Regions from separate parts of the Thermobifida fusca YX genome, predicted to be linked through region 1. Evidence: riboswitches for the same ligand, from Rfam matches in the RefSeq annotation. Region 1 holds a riboswitch; each other region holds the start of a gene.

The links. A riboswitch is a leader RNA that binds a small molecule or an ion and turns the genes downstream of it on or off. The one in region 1 is predicted to bind thiamine pyrophosphate.
Region 2: it holds a riboswitch for thiamine pyrophosphate, as region 1 does, so the genes downstream of both, thiD (bifunctional hydroxymethylpyrimidine kinase/phosphomethylpyrimidine kinase) here and thiO (glycine oxidase ThiO) in region 1, are expected to answer to the same signal.
Region 3: it holds a riboswitch for thiamine pyrophosphate, as region 1 does, so the genes downstream of both, TFU_RS02930 (ECF transporter S component) here and thiO (glycine oxidase ThiO) in region 1, are expected to answer to the same signal.

What each region holds. Positions count from the first base shown of each region.
Region 1 is NC_007333.1:1,218,347-1,228,091, forward strand. Features, by position in the region: gene aroF (3-deoxy-7-phosphoheptulonate synthase) at 1-85, opposite strand, end outside; gene TFU_RS05195 (sulfite oxidase-like oxidoreductase) at 378-980, shown strand; gene pknB (Stk1 family PASTA domain-containing Ser/Thr kinase) at 991-2,922, opposite strand; gene TFU_RS05205 (thiazole synthase) at 3,026-3,826, opposite strand; gene thiS (sulfur carrier protein ThiS) at 3,828-4,028, opposite strand; gene thiO (glycine oxidase ThiO) at 4,025-5,200, opposite strand; TPP riboswitch at 5,193-5,305, opposite strand; gene TFU_RS05220 (Rv2175c family DNA-binding protein) at 5,425-5,784, shown strand; gene thiE (thiamine phosphate synthase) at 5,857-6,513, shown strand; gene TFU_RS05230 (SDR family oxidoreductase) at 6,553-7,470, opposite strand; gene TFU_RS05235 (YbaK/EbsC family protein) at 7,655-8,161, shown strand; gene TFU_RS05240 (GNAT family N-acetyltransferase) at 8,187-8,795, shown strand; gene metF (methylenetetrahydrofolate reductase [NAD(P)H]) at 8,713-9,651, opposite strand; gene TFU_RS05250 (polyprenyl synthetase family protein) at 9,737-9,745, shown strand, end outside.
Region 2 is NC_007333.1:2,643,960-2,653,704, reverse strand. Features, by position in the region: gene TFU_RS11160 (pyridoxal phosphate-dependent aminotransferase) at 1-313, shown strand, start outside; gene TFU_RS11155 (DUF6457 domain-containing protein) at 806-1,051, shown strand; gene TFU_RS11150 (alanine/glycine:cation symporter family protein) at 1,244-2,716, shown strand; gene thiD (bifunctional hydroxymethylpyrimidine kinase/phosphomethylpyrimidine kinase) at 3,054-3,860, opposite strand; TPP riboswitch at 3,851-3,946, opposite strand; gene TFU_RS11140 (DUF368 domain-containing protein) at 4,033-4,992, opposite strand; gene TFU_RS11135 (acyl-CoA synthetase) at 5,185-6,837, opposite strand; gene rocD (ornithine--oxo-acid transaminase) at 7,511-8,767, shown strand; gene TFU_RS11125 (SGNH/GDSL hydrolase family protein) at 8,774-9,745, opposite strand, start outside.
Region 3 is NC_007333.1:669,751-679,495, reverse strand. Features, by position in the region: gene TFU_RS02950 (YbaK/EbsC family protein) at 18-560, opposite strand; gene TFU_RS02945 (enoyl-CoA hydratase/isomerase family protein) at 568-1,356, opposite strand; gene TFU_RS02940 (energy-coupling factor transporter transmembrane component T family protein) at 1,617-2,393, opposite strand; gene TFU_RS02935 (ABC transporter ATP-binding protein) at 2,390-3,928, opposite strand; gene TFU_RS02930 (ECF transporter S component) at 3,933-4,535, opposite strand; TPP riboswitch at 4,642-4,747, opposite strand; gene glgP (alpha-glucan family phosphorylase) at 5,031-7,652, opposite strand; gene TFU_RS02920 (alpha-1,4-glucan--maltose-1-phosphate maltosyltransferase) at 8,223-9,745, shown strand, end outside.

The DNA.
Region 1 (9,745 bases):
AGGCCTCACCACCCACCGAGGCGACGAGGTCAACGATGGAGTCGATGGTGTCGGAAGGGGCGTCGGGCGCCATAACGATGACCATTGAACGCTGTCCTTACCAGGTGCTGTGGAGAGTGTGGGAGCAGCGGTGACCTGGACAGAAAAACAGAAAAGCCCTGGACCGTTCGGCCCAGGGCTTCCAAGTCGTCCGTGTCAGCGCAGCGCTCGTTGGGCGACCGGGCCCGTGGGCCGGTAGCCGTAAAAGCGCCAAAAGTACCGCTGCATGGCAGCGACTATAGCGCACCGCGCCGCCGCCGCTGAAGCCCACGGGGGTAGGAGCGCGCGCACGGGCACCTGAAAAGATGGTCCTGGGATGAGTATCGGGAGAAGAACGATTGTCTGAGCGACGGCTGCCGCCAGGGCAGTACGTGCCGAACGAATGGCCTGCTGTGCACTACGGCCCGGTACCGAAATTCCGCCCGCACCGCTGGGATCTGCAGGTCTACGGAGCCACAGCGGACGGGACGCAGTACCGGTGGGACTGGACCGAGTTCCAGACCCTGCCGCGCGTCGACGTGGTCACCGACTTCCACTGTGTGACCAGATTCACCAAGCTCGACGTGCGGTGGCGCGGGGTGGCCGCCTCCACCGTGCTGAAACTCGCACCCCCCGCCGAGGACGCCACCCACGTCATGGTCTGGGCAGAGTACGGCTACAGCGCCAACCTGCCCCTCGACGACTTCCGGCGTCCCGACGTCATCCTCGCCACCCACCGCGACGGCAAGCCGCTGGAACCCCAGCACGGATACCCGGTGCGGCTCGTCGTCCCCCACCGCTACGGCTGGAAGAGCGTGAAATGGGTGCGCGCCATCGAATACCTCACCGCGGACCGGCGCGGCTTCTGGGAGGAGCGCGGCTACCACAACCTCGCCAACCCGTGGCTGGAGCAGCGCTACTCCTACCAGGAGGACCCCGGGGACGGGCCGCCGCTGGACTGAGCGGGCCCGCTCAGTCCAGCCCGATCCAGAGCCGGTCCTCCCTGCCCCGGTCCCGATCCCGCTCCCGGCCGAAGGGGGACGTCCAGATCTCGATCGTGGAGCCCTTCGGCGCCTCGCCCTTGGGGTTGTAGTCGCCGACCCGGTTGCCGATCACCTGGTGCACGGTGACCTCGAAGCCCCGCTCCTCCAGCTCCTTGCGGGCCTTGTCCACCTTCCACCCGCGGATGTCGGGAACCTCCACCAGTTCCGGACCGGACGAGACGGTGAGGGTGACGCTCTGCCCCGCCCCCACGGTGGTCTCCGCCTCCGGCTCCTGGGAGATGACATGGCCTTCGGGGACCTCGTCGTGGTGCTCCTCGACGACCGTCACCTCCAAGTCGCTGGACTCCAGCAGGCGGCGCGCATCGTCCACCTTCTGGCCGACCACGTTGGGCATGGGGAACCCGGCGCTGATCGTCAGCGTCACGCTCTCCTCGCGGTTGGCCTTCTCGCCCGGGGCCGGCTTGGTGGTGATCACCGTGCCCGGAGGGTTGTCAAACGAGGTGATCTCGTCTTCCACGATGTCGGTCAGCCCCACCTCTTTGAGGGCGTCCCGGGCCTCCGCCACCGAAGCACCTTCGACGTCGGGCATCTCCACATACTGCGGCCCCGCCGACAGGATGAGGGTGACGAGCGTGTCCGGCAGCAGCCTGCTCCCAGCCTCCGGGTCGGTGGCAGCGACCGTACCGGGCGGCGCCTCGTCGCTGTAGGCGGGCTCTTCCGCGGTCTGCACGCGGAAACCCAGCATGCGCAGGTCCCGGCGGGCCTCGTCGCTTTCTACGCCGACCAGGTCGGGAACCGTCTCATAGCGGCCGTCCACCATCCACCAGCCGAACCCGACCGCCACGACCAGCAGCAGCACGGTGGCGACCAGCAGCGGCGTGCGGAGACTCGGCCGCGGCGGCCGGTCGTCCTCGTAGTCGTCGTACTCCACGGGGGGAAGCTCGACCCCCTGCAGGGTGCGGGTGGCGTTGTCCGAGTCTTCCGCCGTGTCCCCGGCAGGGGCGGGCGCCATCTCCATCACAGAGGTCACCGCGGCGGACGGCTGCTCGTCCAACGCTTTCTGCGCGGCGAAGACCGCGGCAAGGAACTGGCCGGCGTTGGCGAGCCGGTAGGCGGGGTCGCGTTCCGTGGCGCGCACCACCAGCGAGTCCACTTCCGGGGGAATCCCCGGCACCACCCGGGACGGGCGGGGGACGTCCTCGTTGACGTGCTGGTAGGCCACGGCGATCGGAGAGTCACCGGTGTGCGGCTGGCGGCCGGTGAGCAGCTCGTAGAGCATGATGCCGCACGCGTAGACGTCGCTGCGGGCATCCGCGGTGCTGTGCGTGATCTGCTCCGGGGACAGGTAGGCGGCGGTCCCCATGAGCGTGCCGGTCTTGGTCAGCCCCTGCTGGCTGGCCTCCGCGGCCCGGGCCAGCCCGAAGTCGGCCACCTTGATCTGGCCGTCGTGGGTGATGAGGACGTTCTCCGGTTTCATGTCCCGGTGCACCATGCCCGCCTGGTGGGCGGCGCCCAGCCCGGCGAGGATCGGCACCATGATGCGCAGCGCCTCGGCGGGGGAGAACCGGGTTCGCGCCTTCAACGCGGCGCGCAGCGTCTGGCCCGCCACGTACTCCATCGCCAAGTACACGTGCCCCTGGTCGCTGCCCTGGTCGTAGACCTGGACCACGTTGGGGTGCGACAGCTTGGCGACCGCGAGCGCCTCGTTGATGAACCGTTGGACGAACTGCGGGTCGCGCGCCAGGTTGGCATGCATCACCTTCAGCGCGACACGGCGGTCCAGCCGGAGATCGTGAGCGAGGAAGACAGTCGCCATACCGCCGTTGGCGATCTTCGATTCGACCCGGTACCGATGGGCGAGGGTCGTTCCCACTAGCGCGTCCGCAGCCGTCATGTCCACGAGGGGAAGTTTACGGGGGAAAGCGGAAACTGACGGTCTCACCACGGTTTCGGCACGCAGCAGTAAAGAAACCCGGGGCGGGACCACGGTCCCGCCCCGGGTTTCAGCCCTCGCGCGGCGGGGAGGAGGCGTGCGCGTAGCGGCGGATCGGGATCCGCCCGGCCAGCCGGGCCCGCCGACCAGCCGACACCGCCTCCCGCATCGCGTGCGCCATCAGCACCGGATCCTGGGCCCGAGTGACCGCGGTTGCCAACAGCACCGCGTCGCAGCCCAGTTCCATGGCGAGTGCCGCATCGCTTGCGGTGCCGATGCCCGCGTCCAAAATCACAGGGACGTCCAGCTCTTCGACGATCAGTTCGATGTTGTGCGGGTTGCGGATGCCCATCCCCGAACCGATCGGCGCCCCTAACGGCATCACCGCGGCACACCCCACCTGCGCCAGCCGGCGGGCCAGCACCGGGTCGTCGTTGGTGTAGGCGAGGACGACGAACCCCTCGTCCACCAGCCGTTCTGCGGCGTCCAGCGTCTCCACCGGGTCAGGAAGGAGGGTGCGCTCGTCGGCGACCACCTCCAGCTTCACCCAGTTGGTCTCCAACGCTTCACGCCCCAGCCGCGCAGTGCGCAGCGCGTCGACCGCGGTGAAGCAGCCTGCCGTGTTGGGCAGCGGGCGGACCCCGGTTTCCCGGAGCACATCCCAGACCGACCCTTGGGCGTTCGGGTCAACCCGGCGCATCGCCACAGTGGTCATCTCGGTGCCGGAGGCACGCAGCGCGTCCGCCAGCACGTGCAGCGACGGAGCACCCCCGGTGCCCATGATGAGCCGGGAATGGAACTTCTCCCCGGCGATCACCAACGGGTCCTCGAAGGTGTCGGCGCGGGTCGTCCCGGTCGCAGCGTCGGTCAAGTCAGCCCCCCTGCACAGCGGTGAGCACGTCCACCCGGTCGTCGGGGGAGACCACGGTGCGCGCCCAGTCGGTCTTGGGCACCACCTCGTCGTTGACCGCCACAGCCACGCCCGACTCCGCCCGGGTCAGGGAGCGCACCACGTCGGCCACCGTGGTGTCCGGAGCGAGCTGACGCGGCTCACCGTTGATGATCGCGTTCACGATGTTTCAACCCCTTTCGATGGTGAGGATGAGGGAAGGAAGCGGTCTGCGGCGAGATGGCTCGCATAGTCGGGCAGCCGCCCCGTACTCAAGACTTCGGCCATGACATCTCCGGTCACCGGGGCCAGCAGCACCCCGTGGCGGTAGTGGCCGACCGCAAGGTGCAGCCCGCGCACACGGGTGGGTCCCAGCAGCGGCTCGTTGTCCGGCGGCCCGGGGCGCAGCCCCACGCACGTTTCGACGATCTCCAGTTCCGTGACCCCGGGTACGAGCTCGCGCGCGTCGCGGAGCATCTCCCAGACCCCGCCGACGGTCAACCGGGTGTCGAAGCCCATCTCCTCCTGGGTGGCCCCCAGGATCACCTCGCCATCGGCCCGCGGCACCAGGTAGACGGGGGAGCCGGTGACCAAGCCGCGCACGGTGCGGGTCACCAGCGGCTCGGCGCCCACGGGGGTGCGCAGCCGCAGCAGCTGCCCCTTGACCGGGCGCAGCGGGGGCACCACTCCCTCGGGCAGTCCGACAATGTCGGAGCTCCACACGCCCGCGGCGAGCACCACCTGGCCCGCGTCGAGAGTGTCGCCGCTGTCCAGCACGACGCCGCGCACGGCGTCCTCGCCCCCGACCACCTCCCGGACGTGCCCGGCGACGAACAGTGCGCCGCGGGCAGCGGCGGCGGCACGCAGCGCCTCAGACAGGCGGCGCGGATCCACCGAGTGGTCGTCAGGGGCCAGGAAGCCGCCCCGCACAGTGGGAGCCAGCATCGGCTCGAGCCGGCGGCATTCGCGTGAGGTGAGCCGTTCGGTGCGGATACCGAGACGGTCGCGTAGCTGCTGCAGTTCCGCGAGCGTGGCCATGTCGTCCGGGTCGAACCCCACCTGCAGGGTGCCTTCGGTGCGGTAGCCCGGGTCGACGTCGGTGTCTTCTGCGAGCTCGGCGATGAAATCGGGGTAGCGCTGCTGGGACCGCAGCCCCAGACGGATCAGCGACTCTTCCCCGAACACCGCTTCGGTTGCGGGGGTCAGCATGCCCGCCGCCACCCCGGACGCGGCGCCCGCCTTCTCCGCGGACACGACGGTCACCCGCATCCCGAGGCGGGCAGCACGCCATGCGGTGACCAGGCCAATAAGTCCGCCCCCAACGACAAGGGCGTCCGGGGCTGAGCGCAACTGCACGGCGCGCCACTCCCTTCGCCGGTATGACCCGGATCAGGTTCTGCGGTCGGAGGCGGACAGCCTCCCTCTCAGCCGGGTTCCGCCCCGGCTCCCGCGGGTTTTCGCTTTCGTCCGCATTCTAGGTCGCCCGTGACTGGGGAAGCCAAAGGTCCGACATGTACGCCTAAAGCGATCACGGTCGGTCGAGAGGATTCGGCGCGCGCCAGATGTGGAAGATTGGGACCGTGACACAGATCGATCGCGACCTCGACGCGCTCGTCGGAGAGTGGCTCACTCTCCAGGAAGCGGCCGCGGCCCTCGGTGTGAGCCAGAACCAGGTCCGGCAGATGATCCGCAACCACCGGCTCCTCGGCGTGGTCCGCGGCGGAGAACTGGCGATTCCCGCGGCGTTCATCACCAACGGCACCATCCTCAAAGGCCTCCAAGGCACCCTCACCGTGCTCGCGGACAGCGGTTTCTCTCCGGAGGAGGCGCTGCGCTGGATGTTCACCGCAGACGACAGCCTGCCCGGCACTCCGCTCGATGCGATCCGCGGCAACCGCGGCACCGAGGTGCGCCGCCGCGCCCAGGCGATGCTGCTGTAAGACACCCCGTCGCCGGGTACGCTGCACCCGCCCCGCGGGACAGGCGCTCGGCGACGATCTAGGGTGGGAGCCGTGGACGAGACTCTGCGAAAGCGGTTGGAATCCGCCCGGCTCTACCTGTGCACGGACGCCCGCGCCGACCGAGGCGACCTGGCCGAGTTCCTTGATGCGGCGCTCGCCGGGGGCGTGGACATCGTGCAACTGCGCGACAAGACCCTGGACGCGCGGGACGAGCTCGCCGCGCTGGAAGTCGTGCGTGAGGCGTGCGACCGCCACGGGGCGCTGCTCGCGGTCAACGACCGGGCCGACATAGCCCACGCCGTCAACGCCGACGTGCTGCACCTGGGACAGCGGGACCTGCCCGTGCGCTACGCCCGCGCGATCCTCGGGGACCGGCCGCTGATCGGCCGCTCCACCAACGCGGCGGAGCTGTCTGCGGCCGCCGACCGGGAAGAAGGCGTCGACTACTTCTGTATCGGCCCGGTGTGGGCGACCCCGACCAAACCGGGACGGCCCGCTGCCGGGCTCGACGAGGTGGCGCGGGTCGCCGCCCTGCACCCGCAGCGCCCCTGGTTCGCGATCGGCGGGATCAACGAGGACAACCTGGACCAGGTGCTGGCCGCGGGCGCCCGCCGGGCTGTCGTGGTCCGCGCCATCACCGAAGCCGAAGACCCGCGTGCGGCGGCGGCGGAGCTCAAACGCCGCCTCGTGGCAGCGGCCGCAGCCTGACCGCGGCCCGCCCCCGCCCGGGCGGGCCGGAAAGGGCGCTCAGCGGGGGCCGAGCGCGCTACCGGAGCCGCTGAAGAGCGGCGCGTGGGACAGCGCGCTCGGATTCTTCCGCAGGTAGCCCTCGAGGGAGCGGGCAGGGTGGCCGGTCAGCCGCAGTACGGTGCGGTTGGCGGTGCTGAGTTCCCCGGCGGCGATCGCCGTGCAGGCGCTCACCCGCTCCGCGATTTCCCGGGCGGTCAACCCCTGCGAGGAGAGGAAGTCGATGGCCTCCTCCGGGGTTTGCGGAACGTAGACGATGGTGCGTCCGGTGAGCGTGGACAGGCGGGTCGCGGTCTGCCCCAGCGAGACGGCTTCCGGACCGGTCACGTTGTAGATGCGGTTGACGTGCTCTTCCGGGGCGCGCAGCACAGCGGCGGCGACGTCGGCGACATCGTCCCGCGACACCCACGCCACGGTGCCTTCCCCGGCCGGGCCGCGGATCGTGCCGTCCTCGCCGATCCACTCGGGCAGGAGGTCCAGGTACAGGCTGGGCCGCAGGAAGGTGTAGACCACCCCGGTGGTGCGCAGGTACTCCTCGGTGGCGTAGTGCTCCCGGCCGAGGACGCAGGTCGCGGCGGCGCTCGCGTTGAGGAACGACAGGTAGACGATGTGGCGCACCCCTTCGGCCACGGCCGCGTCGATGACGGCCCGGTGGAGTTCCTCGCGGTTCTCCGCGTGGTCCGCGGCGACGAGGAACAGCACCTCGGCGCCGCGGACTGCGCGGCCGAAAGCGGCAGGATCCTCGTAGGCGGCCAGGACCGCGCTCGACTTCGGGAGTTCGGGGGCGCGGTTGAGGTCACGGACAATGAGCCGCTGCGCAAGGCCCAGCCGTGCCAACTGGGCGGCTACTTTGCCGCCGACGGCTCCGGTCGCCCCAGTCGTCGCGATAACACGTTCCGCTCTCAGATCCTCACCCATAGTGTTTATCTTCGGCAAACAGTCCCGGACGTGCACTGACCGGCGCGCCGGACCGCGCGCGAAACGTGCCGGTACCGCCCCGCGCAACGCGGCCCCGGCACCGGGAATCCCCCACACGCGCGGGATGCCCGCACGCCTGCCGGAAGCTGAGCACAACCCGGGGGCTATGTCCTAGGATCGCGCCATGCACCCCAATGTTCGCGCTGTCGCCGAACTGCTCGCTGCCCACGGCGCTTCCGGCACCGTCAAAGAGCTGCCGGACTCTGCCCGGACCGCCGCGGACGCCGCGGCACAGTTGGGCTGCGAGATCGGCGCGATCGCCAACAGCCTTGTTTTCGCCGCGCGCTACGACTCGGCGGACACCTCCCCCGATACGCTCCACCCGGTACTCGTCCTCACCAGCGGCGCCCACCGGGTCGACACCGGCAAAGTCGCCGCCCTCCTCGACGCAGCGGAGGTCGTCCGCGCCACCCCGCAGTTCGTCCGGAAACACACCGGCCAGCCCATCGGCGGGGTCGCTCCGATCGGCCACCCCAAGCCGCTTCCCACCCTGGTCGACGAGTGGCTGGAGCGTTACGAGACTGTGTGGGCCGCCGCAGGCCACCCCAACGCGGTATTCCCCACCTCGTTTACGGAACTCTGCCGCCTCACCGGGGGAAGACCGGCTGACGTGGGGCAAGAGTCGTCCTAAGAGACCGGGAACACCTGGGGGCGGTGTGGAAACCGAGATCGAGTTCTGGGAACTGGCCGCGCCAGCCTTCATCCGCGCCCTGCCCGCGCTGATGGAGATCTACGCGGCTGCCATGGCACCGCCCCCACGGCAGCTGCCGGGGCGGCAGGCCATCATGCGCCAGCACGCCCACTATCCCCGGTTCCATTCCGTGGTCGCGGTGACCGGGGAGCGCAACGCGGTCGCGTTCGCCTACGGGTTCCACGGCTGCCCCGGGCAGTGGTGGCACGACGTGGTCACCGCGGAACTGGGGCGCATCGACCCGGAAGGGGTGCGCCGCTGGTTCGCCGACTCGTTCGAAGTCGCCGAAGTCCACGTGCTGCCGGAGTGGCAGGGCAACGGGATCGGCCGGGCACTCCTGTACCGGCTGCTGGAGCCCCGGCGGGAGCGCACCGCGGTGCTGTCCACTCCCACCGGGGCCACTCCCGCCCACGGGCTCTACCGTTCGTCAGGGTTTGTGGATCTGATCACCGGATTCCGGTTCCCGGGCACAGTGGACCAGGAGTTCACCATCATGGCAGCGCAGCTACCGCTGCCGGCTGGGTGGCGCCCACGAGCCGGTGGTAGACCTCGCGGGTCGCCGTCGAACGGTTGAACGTGATGAAGTGGATGCCCGGCGCCCCTTCGGCGAGGAGCCGTTCGCACAGCCGAGTGGCGTGCTCGATACCGAGCGCGCGCACCGCCTCGGGGTCGTCGGCGACCCGTTCGAACTCTTCCGCCAGCCTGCGGGGGAACGGCGCTCCCGACAACTGCTCGGAGCGGGCGATCGTGCTGAACTTCGTGACCGGCATGATCTCAGGGATGATGGGCACGTCGCAGCCCCGGGCCGCGACCCGGTCCCGCAGCCGCAGGTAGTCCTCGGCTTCGAAGAACATCTGGGTGATCGCGTAGTCCGCTCCTGCCCGGCATTTGCGGACGAAGAAGTCCGTGTCGGTCTCCACGTCGGGGGAGCGGGGGTGCTTGTAGGGGAATGCGGCCACCCCGACGCAGAAGTCACCGCTCTCCTTGATCAGCCGCACCAGTTCTTCGGCGTGGGTGAGGCCCTCCGGGTGCTTGACCCATTCGCCCAGCGGGTCGCCGGGCGGGTCGCCGCGCAGCGCGAGCATGTTGCACACCCCCGCCGCCGCGAACCGGCCGATGAGGTGGCGGAGCTCCCGCACCGAGTGGTTGACCGCGGTGATGTGCGCCACGGGCAGCAGAGTGGTGTTGGTGGCGATCTTCTCGGTGACGTTCACGGTCCGGTCCCGGGTGCTGCCGCCCGCACCGTAGGTCACCGAGACGAAGGAAGGGCGTAGGGCCTCGATCTCCCGGATCGCCCGCCAAAGCATGCGCTCCCCCTCGGGCGTTTTCGGGGGGAAGAACTCGAAGGAGAACGTGGGCTCTTTACGCGCCAACAGTTCGCTGATACGGCGCGGACGAGGCGCCGGGCGCGGCGTGGGTGATCCGAGCATGTCTCCCACTGTAATCGACCATATCGGTGGGGTTTGGGTGTGTCGTGGTGAAGACGGGCGGCGGAACAATCGGTAGCCTGCCCTTATGAGCTCC
Region 2 (9,745 bases), 1.4 Mb from region 1:
CGTCTGGCGGGAATGGCTGGGCGAGGCGCACGGGGTGACGACCGGCCCGGAACTGACCCGCATGCTACTGGACCGCTACGGGATGGGGGTGCTGCCCGCCGTGGAGTTCGGGGAGAGCACGCACGCGCTGCGGGTGCGGGTGGCAACCAGCCTGCTGTACGGGGAGAGCGAGGCGCAGCGGTACAGCGCCCTGGCGGCAGAGGACCCCACTGCGCTGCCGTGGATCCGGGCCCACCTTGACCGGATCAGCGAGGTGCTCGACGAGGTGCGCCAGGAGCAGCCCGCTGTCGCGGTGCCTGCGATGGCAAGCTGAACCAGGACAAAGACCACGGGCCTGTGGCGCGGGGAGGGTTGACCGGAAGCGGAAGGGAGACGGTCCCGCCCCGCGCCATAGGGCTCAGCGTAACGCTCTTTGCCGCCGCGACGGCCCGCTGGTCGGGCAATGGGGGTTTGAGACTCTCCGGAGCAGGGGAGTTCGGCGCGGAGCGGCACCGGTAGGTGCCCGCTGCCCCGCGAACTTCCCGCCACTGACGTCCTCCGGAGGCGGGCTGGCTTGCCCGCAGTACCCCCGATTCCGCCGGACCAGCGGGCCGTCGCGGCTTTTCTGCTGTCGGTGAGGCATCCCGGATGTCCATTCCGTGGTCCCGGTATTCCTCTGCTGCCCCGGTATCGAGAAGGATGGGTCGGTGTCGACACAAAGGGCGCGACAACTGGAAGCCCGGGGAATGACGGAAAACCGGAGCAGCAGCCGGTCTTGTGCCGCGATGATGGTGGACTGCAGCGCCCGAGGTGGAGAGGAGAAACCGTGACACTCGTCGAGTGGGCCCGACTGGTCTGCGCAGAACTCGAACTCTCGGAGGAGATCGACACCGACGACGTGAACCTCATCCTGGACTTGGCCCGGGACGCAGCACATTCCGTGGCCCGCCCCGCAGCTCCCCTCACCGCTTATCTGCTGGGTATCGCGGTGGGCCGGGGCGCTGATCCGCAGCGCACCGCCCGCCTGCTGAGCGAGCTCGCTCTGGCGCAAACGAAGAAAACAAATAAATAAAGAATTAATCAGTGATCGATGACACAATCCGTACGAAGGGGACGAATCATGCTGGCGAAGTTACAGTTTCGCAAAACCAAATAACCGCACGGAGATGCCGCGTTCTCTGGCCGCCAGCCACCGCGTACGGTCACCCTGCATGACGGGGAGGATGCGGGGATTTCCGTGGCCATCCGGAAAGCGGGTGTAAGTGTGGAAGAAGTGCGATCAATTCTCTCTGCGGTCAACGACGTTATTTGGGGACCGTTCGTTCTGGTCCCGCTCCTGTTCGTCACGGGAATCTTCCTGACTATCCGGCTCGGCGGGCTGCAATTCCGGCTGCTCGGCCACGCGCTGTGGCTCGCTTTTGTGCGCCGCAAGGAGCAGAGCGGCGAAGGCGACATCTCCCACTACCAGGCTCTCAGCACCGCGCTGGCCGCCACCGTGGGTGTGGGCAACATCGCTGGCGCGGCGCTCGCCATCGGCTACGGCGGCCCCGGCGCACTGTTCTGGATGTGGGTGACCGGCCTGCTGGGCATGGCCACCAAGTACAGCGAAGCGCTGCTGGGTGTGAAGTACCGCCGCAGGGACGCCAAAGGCGAGCAAAGCGGTGGCCCCATGTTCTACCTGCGCTACGGGGTCGGCGGCGGCTTCGGTCTCGTCCTCGGCTTCCTCTTCGCCCTGTTCGGCGCGATTGCCGCGTTCGGTATCGGCAACATGACCCAGGCCAACACGGTGGCCGCCCAGTTGGAGAACGTCTGGTCGATCCCCACCTGGCTCACCGGTGCGGCCATGGTCCTCGTCGTGGCCGCGGTGGTGCTGGGCGGCATCAAGAGCATCGGCCGGTTCGCCGCCGGTGTGGTGCCCATCATGATCGTCGCCTACGTCCTCATCGCGGTAACCGTCCTCATCGTGCACGTCACCGAGCTTCCGGCGGCGTTCGCTCTCATCTTCCGGGAGGCGTTCACCGGCGAGGCGGCCACGGGCGGTCTGCTCGGCTCGGCGCTGCTGTTCGCCATCCAGCAGGGTGTGGCCCGCGGCATCTTCTCCAATGAGTCGGGTCTGGGCACCGGTGGTATCGCTGCGGCGGCCGCCAAGACGAAGCAGCCGGTGCGGCAGGCCCTCGTGTCGATGACCCAGACTTTCGTCGACACCATCATCGTGGTGAGCATGACCTGCCTGGTCATCATCGTCACGGGTGCCTGGAGCGAGGCGGAGAAGGACGACGGCTCCCTGATGACCTCCCTGGGCATGGCCGAGGGCTTGGGGAAGATCTCCCCCGCGTTGGCACCGCTCGGCAACTACACCGTGGCGCTCGCGGTGGTGTTCTTCGCCTTCACCACCCTGGTCGGCTGGTGCTACTACGGTGAGCGCTGCATGGAGTACCTGGCTGGCCGGAAAGCGGTGGTGCCGTTCCGCATCGTGTTCACCCTGGTGGTGTTCGTCGGCGCCACCACCGAGCTGAGCACGGTATGGACGTTCAGCGACATGGCCAACGGCCTGATGGCCCTGCCTAACCTGCTGGGGCTTCTCCTGCTCTCGCCGATCGTGGTGGCCGAGACAAAGAAGTACTTCGCCAACCCGCACTGGCGCAACCCTGACCTGATGGAGGGGCCCGACCCGGGCACCGCGGAGCCGCCCGAACGGAGCCCGCAAGGGGACAATCCCCCCACCCCCACCCGGTAACGGATCGCTACCCGTCACAGAAAACCGCGGCCGTGGGATACAGCTCCGTTATCCCACGGCCGCGACAGTCTGCGGTGGTGGCGCGGCACGCCCGGGTGTGCGCCGGGCGGACTGCCGCGTCAGTGAGATGTCCGGATGCGGAGCCTGCACCCGCATCCGGACAGTTCTTTTCTCGCCTAGTCCACGAGGGGGAAAGCTCCCGCCTCGTCCCGCCGCGCCTGTGCGTGGGCGGAGAGGAGCAACGCCTGCAGCGGGCAGGACGGTGAGCAACAGGAAGCCAGACTAGTGCCGTGCACCCGGCACAGGCTGAACCCCGGTATTCATGCCGGGGAGCGCGTCAATTCCCCCACCACGCGTGGAAATGGTGGACGGGGCCCTTGCCTTTGCCGATGTCCAGCTTGTCGGCGTGGCGCAGCGCTTCGGTGAGGTAATCCTTAGCGTCGCGGACCGCCTGCGACCAGGTGGGACGCTGCGGGCGCAGCGTGGCGATCGCCGAGGAGAGCGTGCACCCGGTTCCGTGCGTGTTGGTGGTGTTCACCCGGTCCGCGGTCAGGGTCTCCACGTCGCCGTCCGCCGACAGCAGCAGGTCCGTGCTGGTAGGACCGGACAGGTGGCCGCCCTTGAGGAGCACGCGGCGCGGTCCCAGGGCGAGCAGCCGCTCCGCCTGGTCGCGCATGCGGTCCAAGTCGGTGGCCTCCTCTTCGCCCAGCAGGTCGGCAGCTTCCGGAAGGTTAGGGGTGATGAGGTCGGCCCGCGGCAGCAGCACGGTGCGCAGGGCTTCCACCGCGTCAGCGGCGAGGAGCCGGTCTCCGCTCTTGGCGACCATCACCGGGTCGACGACCACGTTGGGCAGGCGGTAGGTGTCGATCGCGGCAGCCACGACCTCGATGATCTCGGTGCTGGACAGCATGCCGATCTTGACCGCGTCCACCCGCACGTCGGTGAGCAGCGTGTCCAGTTGGCTGCGCACGAACTCCGGAGGGACGTCGTGGACTTCGCTGACCCCGGTGGTGGTCTGTGCGACGAGCGCGGTGATCACGGTAGTGCCGTAACCGCCCAGCGCGGAGAACGCTTTGAGGTCGGCTTGGATACCGGCTCCGCCGCTGGGGTCAGTGCCGGCAATAGACAAGATGGTGGGAATCAATTGGACGTCCCTCCGCTAGTACTACCTAGATCAGGTTCACGGGTGTCCTCTCAGCCACCCTGGGGGTGGCACCCCGCGTCCACAGCGAAGGCTAGCAATACACGCAAACCCCCGCTGCTCCCTGATCTCTGGCGGAAGGGGACAGCGGGGGTAGAGAGGACAGGCGGGCAGGCTACTGCACGACCGTGTCGTTCGTCTGCGGACGCACTTCTGGGGCAACGGAGGCGTCGTGCGCTGCGCGGGCCTTGATCCGGTGTTCGATCACGATGACGGTGATCACGGCGGCCGCGCCGACCAACGCCAGCACGATGCAGAGCACGAGGTTGTCCTGGCTGGGGGCGAGCAGGGTCCGGTCGTCGTCCTGCCACGGCCACAGCGCCCGCAGGGATCCCGCCATCAGCCCGGTCATCACCACCAGGGTGAGGTGGTGGAAGCGGTCCAGCAGGAACTGCAGCAGTTTGACGAACAGGGACAGGCCGATGGTCGCGCCTAGGACAAAGGTCGCGATGTAGCCGAGGTCGCGGTTGTTGAGCGCCTCCATCGTCGGGAGGTACAGGCCGACGGTGAGCAGGATGAACGAGCCGGAGATGCCGGGCAGGACGAGCGCGCAGATCGCGACGGCAGCCGCGGCCATGACGATGAGGGGGTGCGGGTCCACGGTCGTGGACGGGACGCCGGTGAACAGGAACGCGGCCGCGGCCATGAGCAGGGCGAGCAGGTAGTCGCCGATCCGCCAGCGCCGACCCGAACTGCTGTAGGGCACCCACAGGGACGCCAGCACCAAGCCGAAGAACAAGGCGTGCGATTCAGCCGGATTGTGCTCAACCAGCGGGGCGATGACGCGGGCTGCGACCAGCACGGCGGGCACCATGCCCACGAGCACGGCCAGGACGGTCCCCCAGTCGGCGCGGGTGAGTTCGGCGCGGGCCCGCGCCAGGCCTTTTCCGCGGAGGAGGTCGGTGACGAGCAGTCGCACCGCGGTGACGACGTGGCCCGCGGAGTTGATGAGGGACTCGTAGACACCGGTGATGAGGGCGACAGTACCGCCGCTGATTCCGGGGACGGTTTCGGCGGTTCCGATCAGGGTGCCGCGTACGCCGTTGAGGAGATGAGTGCCGAGTGACTTTGCCATGTCCTGCTTCTCGTCGAGGAAGAGAGACCGACCGTATCCCAGTGAAGTACGAGATGAAGGCCGGTGCCTGGAAGTGAACGCAAAAGACTGCCTGGTGCGGTGGCTCGGGCACGAACCGGTGGCCCGGCAGGCAGGAACGACCCAAGTTTATGGGGATTACGATCGGCGGAGCGACACGCAAAGCCGAAGAGCTCAGCGGCTGAGGACAGGGCCCGCGTCCCGCGCGATGCGGGAGGCCCACCGGTAGTCCTGCTTGCCTGCGGCAGTGCGTTTGACCTCGTCGACGATGCGGATGGTGCGCGGGATCTTGAACCCGGCGAGATGCTCGCGGCAGTGGTCGCGCAGCTCCGCGTCGCTGGGCTGCCGGTTTCCAGCCAGCGAGATGACGGCGCTGACCCGCTGGCCGAGCCGCTCGTCGGGGGCGGCGACCACGATGGCGTCGGCGACATCCGGGTGGGTTTTGAGGACGGCCTCCACCTCTTCGGGGTAGACCTTCTCCCCGCCCGTGTTGATCACGGTGGCGCCGCGGCCCAGCAGTTCGATCGTGCCGTCGGCGGCGATGGTCCCGTAGTCACCGGAGAGTGCCCAGCGGCGTCCGGAAGCGTCGACGGGGAAAGTCTGCGCGGTCTTCTCCGGGTCGTTGTAGTAGCCGAGGGGGATGCGTCCGGTGCGGGCGATCCGGCCGATCTGGTCGGATCCGGGAGGCAGGGGGCGCAACTGGTCGTCGAGGACGGCGACACTCGCTCCCATGGTGAAGCGCCGGGTCTTTCCGCTGAGCCGGGCGGAGGCGGAGCCGCACACCCCGGTTTCGCTTCCTCCGTAGTTGTCGCGGATGGCGATGGTCGGTTTCCACGCCCGCCACAGTTGGCGCGCGGTCGTGGTGAGCGGGGTGCCGCCGGAGCTGAGCGTGGTCAGGCTCGGACATCGTCCCGGGCTGCGCAGCAGCTCGTGAGCGAGGGGGCGGGCCATGGCGTCGCCGACGCACTGGACGATGGTCACTTTTTCGCGGTGGGCGAGTTCCACGGTCCGGGTGGGGGAGAAGACCCGGTCGGTGTTGAGCACCACGGTGGAACCCGACAGCAGCATGCTCAGCGCGTTCCACTGGCCTGCGGCGTGCATGACCGGGCCGAGGACGAGCATGCGTTGCGGGGTGGTGCGGGCGGCGCGTTCCGCGACGACTGCGGCGCTCGTGGCCCGCGGGGTGCCGCGGCGGCGCTGTTCCAGAGCCACGTGGAAGATGTCTTCCTGCCGCCACATGACGCCTTTGGGATAGCCGGTGGTGCCGCCGGTGTAGAGCAGGTAGAGGTCGTCGCCGCTGGTGGCGGGCAGCGGGGTGGTGGAGTGGGCGGCGTCGGCCAGGGCAGTCTCGTAGTCGATGCCGTCCCCGTGCTCGCCGGTGCCGTCGTCGAGGAGGACGACGTGGCGCAGGAGCGGCAGTTCGTGCCGGATGCGGGCAACAGTGGCAGCGAGAGAGCGTTCAGCGATGAGGGCGACCGAGTCGGAGTCGCGGAGCACGTAGCGGAGTTCCGCAGCGACGTACCGGTAGTTGACGTTGATGGGGACGGCTTTGGCACGCCAGACGCCGAATGCGGCCTCCAGCCATTCGGCCCGGTTGAAGCTGAGGATGGCGACGTGCTCCCCGGGGCGGATTCCCGCGTCGATCAGGTGCCGGGCGACGAGGGTGGCGCGGGCGTCCAGCTCGGCGTAGGTGAGGCGCCGCGGGCCCGCGACGAGGGCGAGTCGGTGGGGGACTGCTGTCGCGACGGCGGACAGCAAGCCGGACAAGGAGAGGTCACTGTGAGTGGTCGAACAGATCTCCGCTCCCAGAACTCGCATTTCGGTCATATTTCGCCTCTGTTGCTGTTGTGCCCGTGGGCGGGTATGACGACCGATCTTGCATCTATGACCTGGGTCACATTTGGCCGGGGTTGGCTATTGGAAAAAGCGACAAACGCGGCAGAACCCGATGTGCGGCAGGGGAACAGGCGCCCTGCTGTGAAGTGCACCACCGTCGGAAGAAAAAGAGAAGCGAAAGGTGTGCGGAACGTCACCGTGCTGCGGTGGAAACAGCAGGGAAATCGACGGTGTGCGGTTGCTCACGGGGCGTTTCTGCGCGCGGGAGCCTGCGCGTTATCTCTCAAACCTCCGTGGCGTCGGTGGCCGACTGGGCGGCGCGGCCAGTCCGACCAGCGCACCCGTGGCAGCGGAGTGAGCACCCGACGTACTTGCGCATGCGATCCTTCCCCGCGGCGACCGGCTGGTGCCAGCCGCCGGACCGCGCCCCCCATCCCACCGGGAACCCCGGTGTCCTCTCCGCTGCAGCGGCTGTGCCGCTGCGGTCACACACAAGTCCATCCCGTCCTCCCTCCCCACCCCGGCACAGCCGGGGCCCTCACGCACGGCGGCGCCCAGCACCGGCGCCACCAGTGGTCCCCACGATCCTGATCACGGATGTATCACCGTTCAACGACGCGGGTATCCCGAACAGACAACGATCCCCGGAGATCGGAGCGGTCCGATGAGCCCACGTCCATCGGGAGCAGACAGCGTCCCCGCATCCTGGTCCGCCGAACAGCACATCGCCGTGGCGGAACGGCGATCCGCGCACAACTACCACCCGCTGCCCGTGGTGATCGCGCACGGCGAAGGAGCCTGGGTGACCGACGTGGCGGGCCGTCGCTATCTGGACTGCCTCGCCGGATACTCAGCGGTAAACTTCGGACACCGCAACCCTGAACTCCTCGCCGCCGCCCGCGCTCAGCTCGACCGGATCACCCTCACCAGCCGCGCCTTCCACCACGACCGGTTCGCACCGTTCGTCGCCGCGCTCGCCGATCTCGTCGGCAAAGAACAGGTGCTTCCGGTCAACACGGGAGCTGAAGCGGTCGAAACCGGGATCAAGATCGCCCGCAAATGGGGATACGAGGTCAAAGGCGTCCCCGACGGGCGCGCCGTCATCGTCGTGGCCAGCGGAAACTTCCACGGACGCACCACCACGATCGTGTCCTTCTCCACCGACCCTGCCGCCTACCGCGGCTTCGGACCACCCACTCCAGGATTCCGCATCGTGCCCTACGGGGACGCCGCGGCACTCGCCGACGCTATCGACGCCGACACCGTCGCAGTCCTCGTCGAACCGGTGCAGGGCGAAGCCGGGGTGATCGTGCCGCCTGCCGACTACCTGCCACGCGTCCGGGACCTGTGCACCCGTGCCGGCATCCTGCTGATTGCAGACGAAGTGCAGTCCGGGCTGGGACGCACCGGCACCGTGCGGGCCTGCGACCACAGCGGAGTCGACGCCGATATCTACCTGTTCGGCAAAGCGCTGGGCGGCGGCATCCTGCCCGTGGCGGCGGCGGTAGGCGACGCGGAAGTCTTCGACGTGATCCGCCCCGGCCAGCACGGCAGCACCTTCGGCGGCAACGCCCTCGCCTGCGCGGTCGGCACTGCCGTGGTGAGCCTCGTCCGCGACGGCCCTTACCTGGACCATGTCCGCGCCCTCGCCCCCGTGCTGCGCGCCCGCCTCGACCAACTGGTCGGCAACGGCGTGGTCGCGGCCCGCAGCATCGGCCTGTGGGCTGGGATCGACGTCGACCCGACTCTGGCCACCGGAAGAGAACTGTGCGAACGGCTCCTGCAGCGGGGTGTGCTCGTCAAAGACACGCACGGCTCAACGATCCGGCTCTCCCCGCCGCTGGTCATCACCGAAGACGAACTGCACTGGGCAGTGGACCAGATCGCCGCAGTGCTCGCAGACCTGCGGGCCGGACGGTAAGCCGGGTCACCCCACCTCGCCCGCGAGAGTGTCCACGGTCGCCCCCGCCACCACCGCGAAAGTGGCATAGAGCGGACGGCCCGGGCCGGTTTCGATCTGCTCGATGACCCGCTCACCGACCGCCCGGTGCCCAGCGGCGTTGGGGTGGAAGGTACTGCGGTCCACAGTCACCCCGGTGGCGAGGTCCCGCAACTGCACCCCGTTCACCCACGGCTCGTCCGAGCCGATCTCGTGGCCGTCCAACGCGTGGTAGACGTCCACGAACTCCACGCTGCCCACCCCGCCCGACGCGGCAATCTCCTCGTCGTGGACCGCGACAGCCTCGGCGAGCTGCTGGTTGAACTCCTGAATGGTTTCGTTGAGCCACCGCTGGTTGCTCGCGGTCAGCGTGTAGTAGGCGCCGGTCGGTTCCTCCGGAAAAATCCGGGGGTAGCCCACGACAAGGATCCGGGCGTCCGGCGCGCGGGTGCGCACTTCGCTGATGAGCTCTTCAAACGTCGTCTCGAATTTCGCCATCCGCTTGCGGATAGCGTCCTCCTGGTCCGTGCACGCCTTGCTGTCCAGCAGCGGCACCCGCACCATGCAGGTCTTCAAAACCGTGGAGAACCCCAGATCGTTGCCGCCGATCCCGATCGTCACCAGCGACGTGTGAGGGGAGTTCCAGTCCAGCTGCGAGCCGACCTCGTCGATAGCGTCAAGCATGGCGTAGCCGCGCTGGCCGCTGCAGGCCAGGAACGACAAGTGTCCGGCGAAGTCGTAGGCTTCGGCGACCAGCTCCGGATAGGCGTTAGCGGACCGCCAGCAACCGCCCTTCACCGCGGTGCCGGGATAGTAGTCGCGGGCCCCGTCCCCCGAAGAGTACGAATCCCCGAGCGCGTAATAGTTCCCCCAGGTCGCTGCCTGGACCGGAGAAAGCAGCAGAAACTCGCCGTCCTCCGCAGGCTGTCCGCGGGAGTCGACCGGCACCCCCAGGCACCA
Region 3 (9,745 bases), 550 kb from region 1:
AGGATCCCGCCTCCCTGTCACGCCGGTCGGGCGAGACCGTCGAGGACTTCCGCGCCCGGCAGTTCGGCGAGGGCCGCTCCCGGAAGGATGAGCTTAGAGCGGCGCAGCCCGCTGCCCACCACAACCTCGGGCTGGGCGACCACGGCGGAGTCGATGAGGATCGGCCACTCCGGGGGCAGTCCCACCGGGGTGATCCCGCCGTACTCCATCCCGGTCTGCTGCACCGCCTCCTCTTGGGGGGCGAAACTCGCTTTGCGCGCCCCCAAGTGGCGGCGGACCACCCCGTTGATGTCGGCGCGGGTCGTGGCAAGGACCACACAGGCCGCCAACCGGGTCTCCCCGCCGCGCCGGGCCGCGACGATGACGCAGTTGGCCGACGCGTCCAGCGGCACCCCGTAGGCCGCGCAGAAGTTCGCGGTGTCAGCCAGTTCCGGGTCGATAGCGGCGACCCGGAGCCGGTCCACCGGGGTGTCGTGCTTCCACTCGGTCACCGCGGCGGCAACCGGGGCGGCGAGCAGGTCGGTCCGCTCCGCGGCGGGATACTCGGTCAGTTGCCACATCAGTGGCCTACCTCCCAGAGAACGTGGCCTTGCCGGGACCGTGCTCCATGAAGCTCCGCATCCCGGTCTTCTGGTCTTCCGTAGCGAAAAGCGCGGAGAACTGCAGCCGTTCGATCTCCAGCCCGGTGTCCAGGTCGACTTCGAGCCCGGCGTCAATGGCCTGTTTGGCGGCGCGCAGCGCGAGCGCCGGACCGTTCGCGTAGCGGGCTGCCATGGCCACCGCTGTCGCGTACACCTCTTCGGCGGGCACCACCTTGTCCACGAGACCGATCTCCAAGGCCTCCGCTGCATCCACGTGCCGGCCGGTGAAGATCAGGTCCTTGGCCTTCGCCGGGCCGATGAGGCGCGGCAGCCGCTGGGTGCCGCCCGCGCCAGGAATAATGCCGAGCTGGATCTCAGGCTGGCCGAGTTTGGCGTTGTCCGCGGCGACCCGGAAGTCGGCGCACAGCGCGAGCTCGCATCCGCCGCCCAGGGCGTACCCGGTGATGGCGGCGATCACGGGCTTGGGGATGCGGGCCACCGCGGTGAAGCAGTCCTGAAGGGTGCGGGAGTGCGCGGCCATTGCCGCGTAGTCCATGTCCGCCATCTCCTTGATGTCGGCTCCGGCGGCGAACACGCGCTCTCCCCCGTAGATGACGGCGGCGGCGACCGCCGAGTCTTCGCTGACCTGGGCGGCGGCTTCCGCGAGTTCCCGCTGAACTTGGGTGTTGAGCGCGTTCATCTTCGGCCGGTCCAGCCGGATGACGGCGACGGCTGGATGGTCCGCATCCGTTTCGACCCGAACAAACTCCCCCATGGGTTCTCCCTCTCCACTTCCCGATGTGGACTGTTGTCTGTCCCTCTCCCTATCACCCCGCCGTGCCCGGCTTGGGCAGCGCCCCGCCCTTGCCGCTTCCCATCCGGGCGCTTCTCAGCGGGAACGTCAACGCTCGCCCTGAGGTGCCCCAAAAAAGACCATCTGGGGCACGGCGGCCTCCTCCCGCGGGCAGGCCCCGGGCAGAATGCACGGCACAGGAGGATGCCCTGGTCGGTGACCCCAGGGCATCCTTGCCTGTGTCAGGTGAACAGCAGCCGCAGCGTGCCGAGCTGGGCGGAGACCGTGTAGGCGGCGGCAAGCAGCAGCAGACTGGCCGCGACGAGCACCGTGTCAGCGAGACGCCACCGGCTGACCCGGGCGTGCGACCGCGGCCCCGTGCCGAACGCGCGGGCGTCCATTGCTGTCGCCAGCAGCGTGCCGGTGCGCACCGCACGGACCAGCAGCGCGAACAGCTTCCCGAAGAAGATGGAGAGCGCGGCCAGCGGGTTGCGCCCGGCTTCCAGACCGCGGGCCCTCCGGGCGAGGGTGACGGTACGCCACTGGTCGGCCAGCAGCGGGACCAGCCGGAGCGCGGCAAGCACCCCCATCGCAGGCCGCTCCGGGACTTTGAGGCGCTGCACGAGCGCGTCCGCAAGGTCAGTGGCGTCGCTGCTGACCGCGGCCAGCATCCCCGGCAGGGCGATCGCGAGGATGCGCACTGCCGCGCCGGACGCCCCCCACAGGCCTTCTTCGCCGTAGAGCAGGTTGACCACCCATGTGGAGAGCCCCATGAGGCAGAACGGGACGCTGAGCACCAGCAGGGTGGCCCGGTTGATCCCGCTGAACGGCAGCAGCAGGGCTGTGACGGCGAGGACGATCCCGCCGGTGACCGGGTCCACGGCGGGGATGAGGCCGAAGGAGATGACACAGGCCGCGATCAGTTTGGCGGCCGGGTTGATGCCGAGCAGCCAGGACCGGACGCCCGGCTGTCCGTTGCCGGGTGCGGCGCGGCCCGCAGGGGCAGAGGTGAGGTTCACCGGCTCTCCTCCATCCCGGTGCGCGCTGTCTCCGTGACCGAGCCGTCCGCCACCCGCAGTTCCACGTCGGCGAGGTGGCGCAGCAGCAGCGTGTCGTGGGTGGCGAGCACGATCGCCCGGCCTTGGCCGCGCAGCGCATCCAGCAGTTCCACCAGTTCCACCCAGGTGCGGGTGTCTTGGCCGAACGTGGGCTCGTCGAGCACCAGCACGTCGGGGGCGTGGGCCGGGCCGGAGCTGAGCGCGGTTGCCACGGACAGCCGCCGTTTCTCCCCGCCGGAGAGGGTGTAGGGGTGCTTGTCGGCCAGGTGGGTCAACCGCAGCCGTTCCAGCAGTTCGTCCACCCAGGCCGCGGTCTCTGCCTCGCCCATGCCCAGGCGCAGCGGCGCGAACCGGAGCTCGTCGCGCACGGTGGCGGTCACGAACTGGTCTTCGGCGTGCTGGAACACGGTACCGACGTGCCGGGCGAGTTGCCGCGCCGGCCATTTCACCAGCGGACGCGGGTCGGCTGCGGCGAGCGGCCCGCAAGGGCGGATCTGTCCTGACTGCGGTTTCGCCAGTCCCGCTAGCGCGGTGAGCAGGGTGGATTTTCCGGCGCCGTTGGCTCCGGTGAGCGCGGTCGCGGTCCCCGCAGCCACGGTGACGTCCACCGCATTGAGGACGGTTTTCGGCCGTCTTCGCCCCGGGGTGCGCGGAGTGCCCAGAGTGCAGTCCGCCGCTTCGATGAGGACGGGGCCTCCCGGGGCCGGCGTGGTGCAGGGGACGGGGTCTGCGTGGGGGACCCACACGCCCCGCTCGGCCAGGGCAGTCCCGTGCCGGGCGAACACCGTGCGGGGAGCACCGTCGGCGATGACTCCCCCGCCCGGTTCGACGACTACGACCCGGTCAACCAGGTCGACGACGTCGGCGACCCGGTGTTCGACGAGTACCAGGGTGGCCCCGGTGTCGGCGAGCAGCCGGGCCAGCACGTCGCGGATCAGGCGTGCCCCGGGCGGGTCGAGGTTGGCGGTGGGTTCGTCGAGCAGCAGCAGCCGGGGGCTCATGGCGAGCACCCCGGCGATCACCAGGCGCTGCTTCTCCCCGCCGGAGAGGGCCGCGGTGGGATGGGCGCGCCCATAGGGGAAGCCGACCCGGGCGAGGGCTTCGTCTACCCGTGCCCAGATCTGTTCGCGGGGCACGCCGAGGTTCTCCAAGCCGAACGCGACGTCGTCCCCGGCGCGGGCCATGACGAGCTGGCTCTCCGGGTCCTGCGCCACCAGGCCGATCCGGCCGCGCTGGCTCGTCGCGGGTTTCCCGTCGACGAGGAGCCGGCCTTCCTCTTCGCCGGTGATGGCGCCGTTGGGCCCGGTGAGTCCCGCCAGCGCGTGCAGCAGGGTGCTCTTCCCTGCCCCGGAAGCGCCCAGCAGCAGGACGCGTTCCCCTGGTTCGATCACCAGGTCGACGCCGCGCAGGGCGTAGTCGGCGCGGCCGGCGTGCCGCCAGCCCCAGCCGGACAGTTCCACCCGCGCGCCGTGACCGTCGCGGTTTCCGGTACCCATCGGCCTATCCCCGCGCCGAGGCGAAGGGGGACAGCGCTCCGGCGGCGGCCAAGCGCGTGGTGAGCACACGCGAGCCCGCCCCGGCGATGAGGCCGGCGCTGATCAGGACGAGTACCCCGTAGACGACCTGGTAGCTGAGGGGCCAGGTGACATGGTAGGTGAGGTTGTCCCGGATCGCGGGGGAGATCCCGCCGGCCACTCCCGCGAGGACTGCCACCCCCATGCCCCAGCTGCGGTAGCGGAAGGCGAGGAAGACCAGTTCACTGAGCAGTCCTTGCAGGGCGCCGGAGATGAGGACCGAGACGCCCCACCCGGTGCCCAGCAGCATCTCCAGGGAGGCGGCGGCGATCGACGTCAGCACGGCGGCCCCGGGTTTGCGGATGATGAGTCCGCCGAGGACACCGGGGACCATCCACATGCCGTAGAGAATGGCCTGGGCCGGAGGGAAGAACGCGAACAGTCCCGTGGTGGCGTTCCACAGGACACTCCACACCCAGAAGACGATCCCCACGGCGACACCGATGACGGCAGCCACCACGATGTCCACGGTGCGCCAGTGGAGGAGGGATTGACGATCCTGGCCGGGTTGCGGCTCGGCCGGGCTCATGATTGGTCACGTCCCTTCGCGGAGTCACGGAGGGCTCTTGGCCAAGAGCGCACACCGGCCGCTATGACACGCACCAGAAGCACCGGTGCGCGAGACCACGCCACCGGTGGCGGTTCCCACGACTTCCTTCGCTGGCATTACCCAGATCAGGTAGTAAGGGTCTGCGGCTGTGCCGCACTCTCAGCGCTAGAGGCGCTCCCCTGTCGTTTGGTTGTGCTGTCGGGCCTCATTATGGCCGCAGGACGGCGGCGCGCGTCAACCCGCCCCGGATCCGGGGTGCGCCGCTCCCCGCCGTACCACGGGTCGACGCAGCTCTTCTCCGGCCGCGGTGGCCGGTTGCGGCCGCTTCCCTTCCCTTTTTCGGCTGCGATGGTGCCCGCCGCCAGGCGGTCTCCCCGAGACGGCGGCCGCGGCTGCCGCTGCCCCGGGGACAACCGCCGGGTACCGCACCAGGGTCGCCGTACCCGGCCTGCCGCTGCGGTGCGGGTGTCCTGGTCAGTGCGGCACGAGGGTGCCGATACCCATCGTGGGTTCGGCTACCACGGCCATCCCCGCTTCTGCGGGATGGGTGAGGAGCCGGTGCCGTGGGCGGATGCGGACCGTGTACCCGCACGTGCCCGCGCGGTCCAGTGGGACGGTCCCGCCGAAGCGCACCAGCGGGTAGACCACGTCCGAGGCGGGCAGCGGCACGAGTTCGGTCGTGGTCGGGTTGATCAGTTCGTCGTCGTCGTTGACGAGTCCCAGGACGACCTCCACGCACACGTCGTCCGGGTCGAGCCCGCCCAGGACCAGGGTGGCGCGCACCTCCAGTTCCCCGCCGACCTGCGGGGTGTCCCCGTTCATCGACGTTTCGACGTGTTCGATGCGCACCCCCGGCCAGGCGTGCTGCACCCGCTGTTTCCAGGCGGCGAGCTCCCGGGCTCCGCGGTAGTTGTCTGCGGCGAGCCGCCGCATGGCGAGCGCGGCTGGCTGGTAGAGCTGGTCGACGTATTCGCGGACCATGCGGGTGGCCTGCACTTTCGGTCCCAGGGAGACCATGGTGTGCTTGACCGTCTCCAGCCACCGCCGGGGCAGTCCGTGGTCGTCCCGCTCGTAGAACAAGGGGGCGACCTGCTCCTCGAACAGCTCGTAGAGGGCTGCCGCTTCGATGTCGTCCCGCCGGTCCGGGTCGTCGACGCCGTCCGCGGTGGGGATCGCCCACCCGTTGGAGCCGTCGAACCACTCGTCCCACCAGCCGTCGCGGATCGACAGGTTGAGTCCGCCGTTGAGCGCGGACTTCATGCCTGAGGTGCCGCACGCTTCCAGGGGACGCAGCGGGTTGTTCAGCCACACGTCGCAGCCCTGCACGAGGAGCGCGGCCAGCGCCATGTCGTAGTCGGGCAGGAAGACGATGCGGTCCCGCACCCGAGGATCGTCGCTGAACCGCACCATCTCCTGGATGAGCCGTTTGCCGCCTTCATCAGCGGGGTGGGCTTTGCCCGCGATGATGATCTGGATGGGGCGTTCCGGGTGGCGCAGGAGCGCGGTGAGGCGTTCCGGGTCGCGCAGCATCAAGGTGAGCCGTTTGTAGGAGGGCACGCGGCGGGCGAAACCGACGGTGAGCACCTCCGGGTCGAGTGCCTCGTCGATCCAGGCGAGTTCCGCGTCGGTGGCCCCCCGCTGCCGCCAGGAGGCGCGGAGCCGTTTGCGGGCCTCGATGATCAGCCGTTCGCGCAGGGCGCGGCGCATCCGCCAGAGCTCTTCTGCGTCCCGTTCCACCAGCCGCTGCCAGCCTGCGGGGGTTTCGAGCTCTTCCAGGCCGAGGCCCATGGCCTGTGCCGCGTCCCACGCTTCTTCTGCCATCCAGGTCGCAGCGTGCACGCCGTTGGTGATGGAGGTGATGGGCACTTCGTCGACGTCGAATCCCGGCCACAGTCCACCGAACATCTCCCGGCTGACCGCGCCGTGCAGGGCGCTGACGCCGTTGACCCGCTGGGCGAGGCGCATACCCATGACAGCCATGTTGAACACGTTGGGGTCGCCGCCCGGATAGGTTTCGGCGCCGAGCGCCATCACCCGTTCCACGGGGAGCCCGGGCAGCGCCACCGGGCCGCTGAAGTGGCGTTCCACGAGTTCCTTGGGGAACCGGTCGATTCCGGCGGGCACCGGGGTGTGGGTGGTGAACACGGTTCCGGACCGGGTGGCTTCCAGCGCCTGGTCGAAGTCGAGTCCTGCGGTCTCGATGTATTCGCGCAGCCGTTCCAGGCCGAGGAATCCCGCGTGCCCTTCGTTCATGTGGAAGACCTCGGGCTCGGGATACCCGGTGCGCAGGCAGTAGGCGCGGACCGCGCGCAGTCCGCCGATGCCGAGCAGCAGTTCTTGGCGGAGCCGCTGCTCGGTGCCGCCGCCGTAGAGGCGGTCGGTGACACCGCGCAGGTCGAGGTCGTTGTCGTCGTGGTAGGTGTCGAGCAGCAGCAGCGGCACGCGGCCCACCCGCACGATCCAGACGTGCGCGGTCAGCGTGCGGTTCTCGGGAAGGTCGACGGTGATGCGCACCGGGGTGCCGCGGTCCTCCAGGCGGGTCATCGGCAGGCAGTGCGGGTCGATCTCGGGGTAGCGCTCCAGTTGCCATCCGTCGGGCGACAGGGTCTGGGAGAAGTAGCCGTGCCGGTAGAGCAGTCCCACGCCGATCACGGGGATGCCCAGGTCGCTGGCGCTTTTCAGGTGGTCTCCCGCGAGGATGCCCAGACCGCCGGAGTACTGGGGCAGGGTGGCGTCGAGCCCGTATTCGGCGGAGAAGTAGGCGATCGCTGCCGGCGGCGGGGTGTCGGAGCTGTCCGTGAGCTGCTGGTACCACAGTGGAGCGGTGAGGTAGCGGTCGAGGTCGGCGGCGGCTGCGTCGAGCCGGGCGCGGAACTCTGCGTCGGCGGCGAGCTCCCGGAGCCGTTCCGGGGTGACTTCTCCGAGCAGCCGGATGGGGTCCCGGCCCACGGCTTCCCAGAGGCGGGGCTCCACCGCAGCGAATACGGCGCGCGTAGGGGCGTGCCACGTCCACCGCAGGTTGGCGGCCAGGGTGCACAATGCAGCGAGCTCGTCAGGCAGAACGGTACGGACGGTAAACCTACGAATAGCCTTCACGAATCGGGAGGCTAACGAACAGAACGGCTGTATGCGAGCCTTCCACGCCGCCGCACCGCAGACGCGTAGTCTTCATTTCCTCCCCCGTGAACCAATCCCCGAAAAAGGATTTTTTGCCAAAGGTTTCCCTGCGGATTGGGGCGCATTGGGAGAAGCGGTTTAATCCTTCGAGAATTCCAAGTCTGATCTTGGTATCCGCGACGAGGAGTTTCTCATCTCCTCGCGACTGTCCCGCCTAGTTTGCACCAAACCTGCAGGTGGCGTGGGGCACTTCGAGCACCGTGCCCCTCTTGCCCCTTCCCTGGTCTTTGTTTCTCTCGCCTCCGAGTGTCCCTCTTGTCCACCCGATCGCCCTGTGACTAGCCTCACAGAAATACCTCGCTGCGGACTGCCGGAGAACGGGGAATTCAGTCCGACAGCAACGATCGGGACAACTCATCCAGATTCCTCACAAAATACTCCTTTTAGAGATTTTTACTCTCTTCCACTATTCACGATTCACCGTTGTCCCTCACCATCTATGCCAATCCACAGAAAACACCCATACCTCAACCTTTCGATGGTGTACCCGTGATCGGACGATTTCCCATCCTTGACGTCTCACCGGTCGTCGACATCGGCACCGCCAAAGCCGTCGTCGGCGAGACCTTTCCCGTGCGCGCAACCGTGTTCCGTGAAGGGCATGAGGCGCTCGGCGCAGGTGTCGTCCTCTATACTCCCGAAGGCCAGCGCCAGCCCCTCGTCCCGCTCCGCGAGATCGCCCCGGGCACGGACCGCTACGAAGCCGAGGTCACCGTCACCTCGGAAGGACTCTGGCACTTCGCTATCGAAGCGTGGAGCGACCCGTACGCGACCTGGTGCCACGACGCCCGCATCAAAATCCCTGCCGGCCAAGACGTCGAGCTGATGCTGGAAGAAGGTGCGCGTCTCCTCGAGCGCGCCGCCCGGCGGGTGCCCCGACGCCCCGCGCTCGCCGAGATCGCCGCAGCCATGCGCGACGGGTCCCGCTCCGCCCACGAGCGCCTCGACCTCGCCCTGTCCGACCTGGTCCGCGACGAGCTCGCTGAACGTCCACTGCGGGAACTCGTCACCCGGTCGCAGCGCTTCCCCGTCATGGTGAGCCGCCGACGCGCACTCTTCGGCTCCTGGTACGAGTTCTTCCCACGGTCCGAAGGCGCGGTGCTCGACACCGAGGACGGCGAACCCCGCTCCGGGACCTTCGCCACCGCCGCCCGCCGGCTGCCCGCCATCGCCGACATGGGGTTCGACGTCGTCTACATTCCGCCCATCCACCCGGTCGGCTACTCGTTCCGCAAAGGACGGAACAACTCGACCGTGGCCCAGCCGGGCGACCCCGGATCCGTGTGGGCCATCGGCTCCCACGAAGGCGGGCACGACGCGATCCACCCGGACCTGGGCACCATCGACGACTTCGACGCCTTCGTGGCCCGCGCCCGCGAACTCGGCTTGGAGATCGCCATGGACCTGGCCCTCCAAGCGTCGCCCGACCACCCGTGGGTCAAAGAACACCCCGAATGGTTCACGGTCCGCGCCGACGGGTCGATCGCGTATGCGGAGAACCCGCCCAAGAAGTACCAGGACATCTACCCGATCAACTTCGACAAGGACCCGGAGGGCATCTTCACCGAAGTGCGCCGCATCGTGCGGTACTGGATGTCCCACGGGGTGCGCATCTTCCGCGTCGACAACCCGCACACCAAACCGGTGGCGTTCTGGGAACGGCTCCTGGCCGACATCGCCGCAACCGACCCCGATGTCATCTTCCTATCCGAAGCGTTCACCCGGCCCGCGATGATGCACACCCTCGCCAAGATCGGATTCCACCAGTCCTACACGTACTTCACCTGGCGCAACACCAAGCAGGAGCTGGAGGAGTACCTCACCGAGCTCACCGGCGAAGCGGCCGCGTACATGCGCCCGAACTTCTTCGTCAACACGCCCGACATCCTCCACGCCTACCTGCAGCACGGGGGACGTCCGGCCTTCGAAGTCCGGGCGATCCTCGCCGCCACGCTCTCCCCCACGTGGGGCATGTACTCCGGGTACGAGCTGTGCGAGAACCGCGCGCTCAA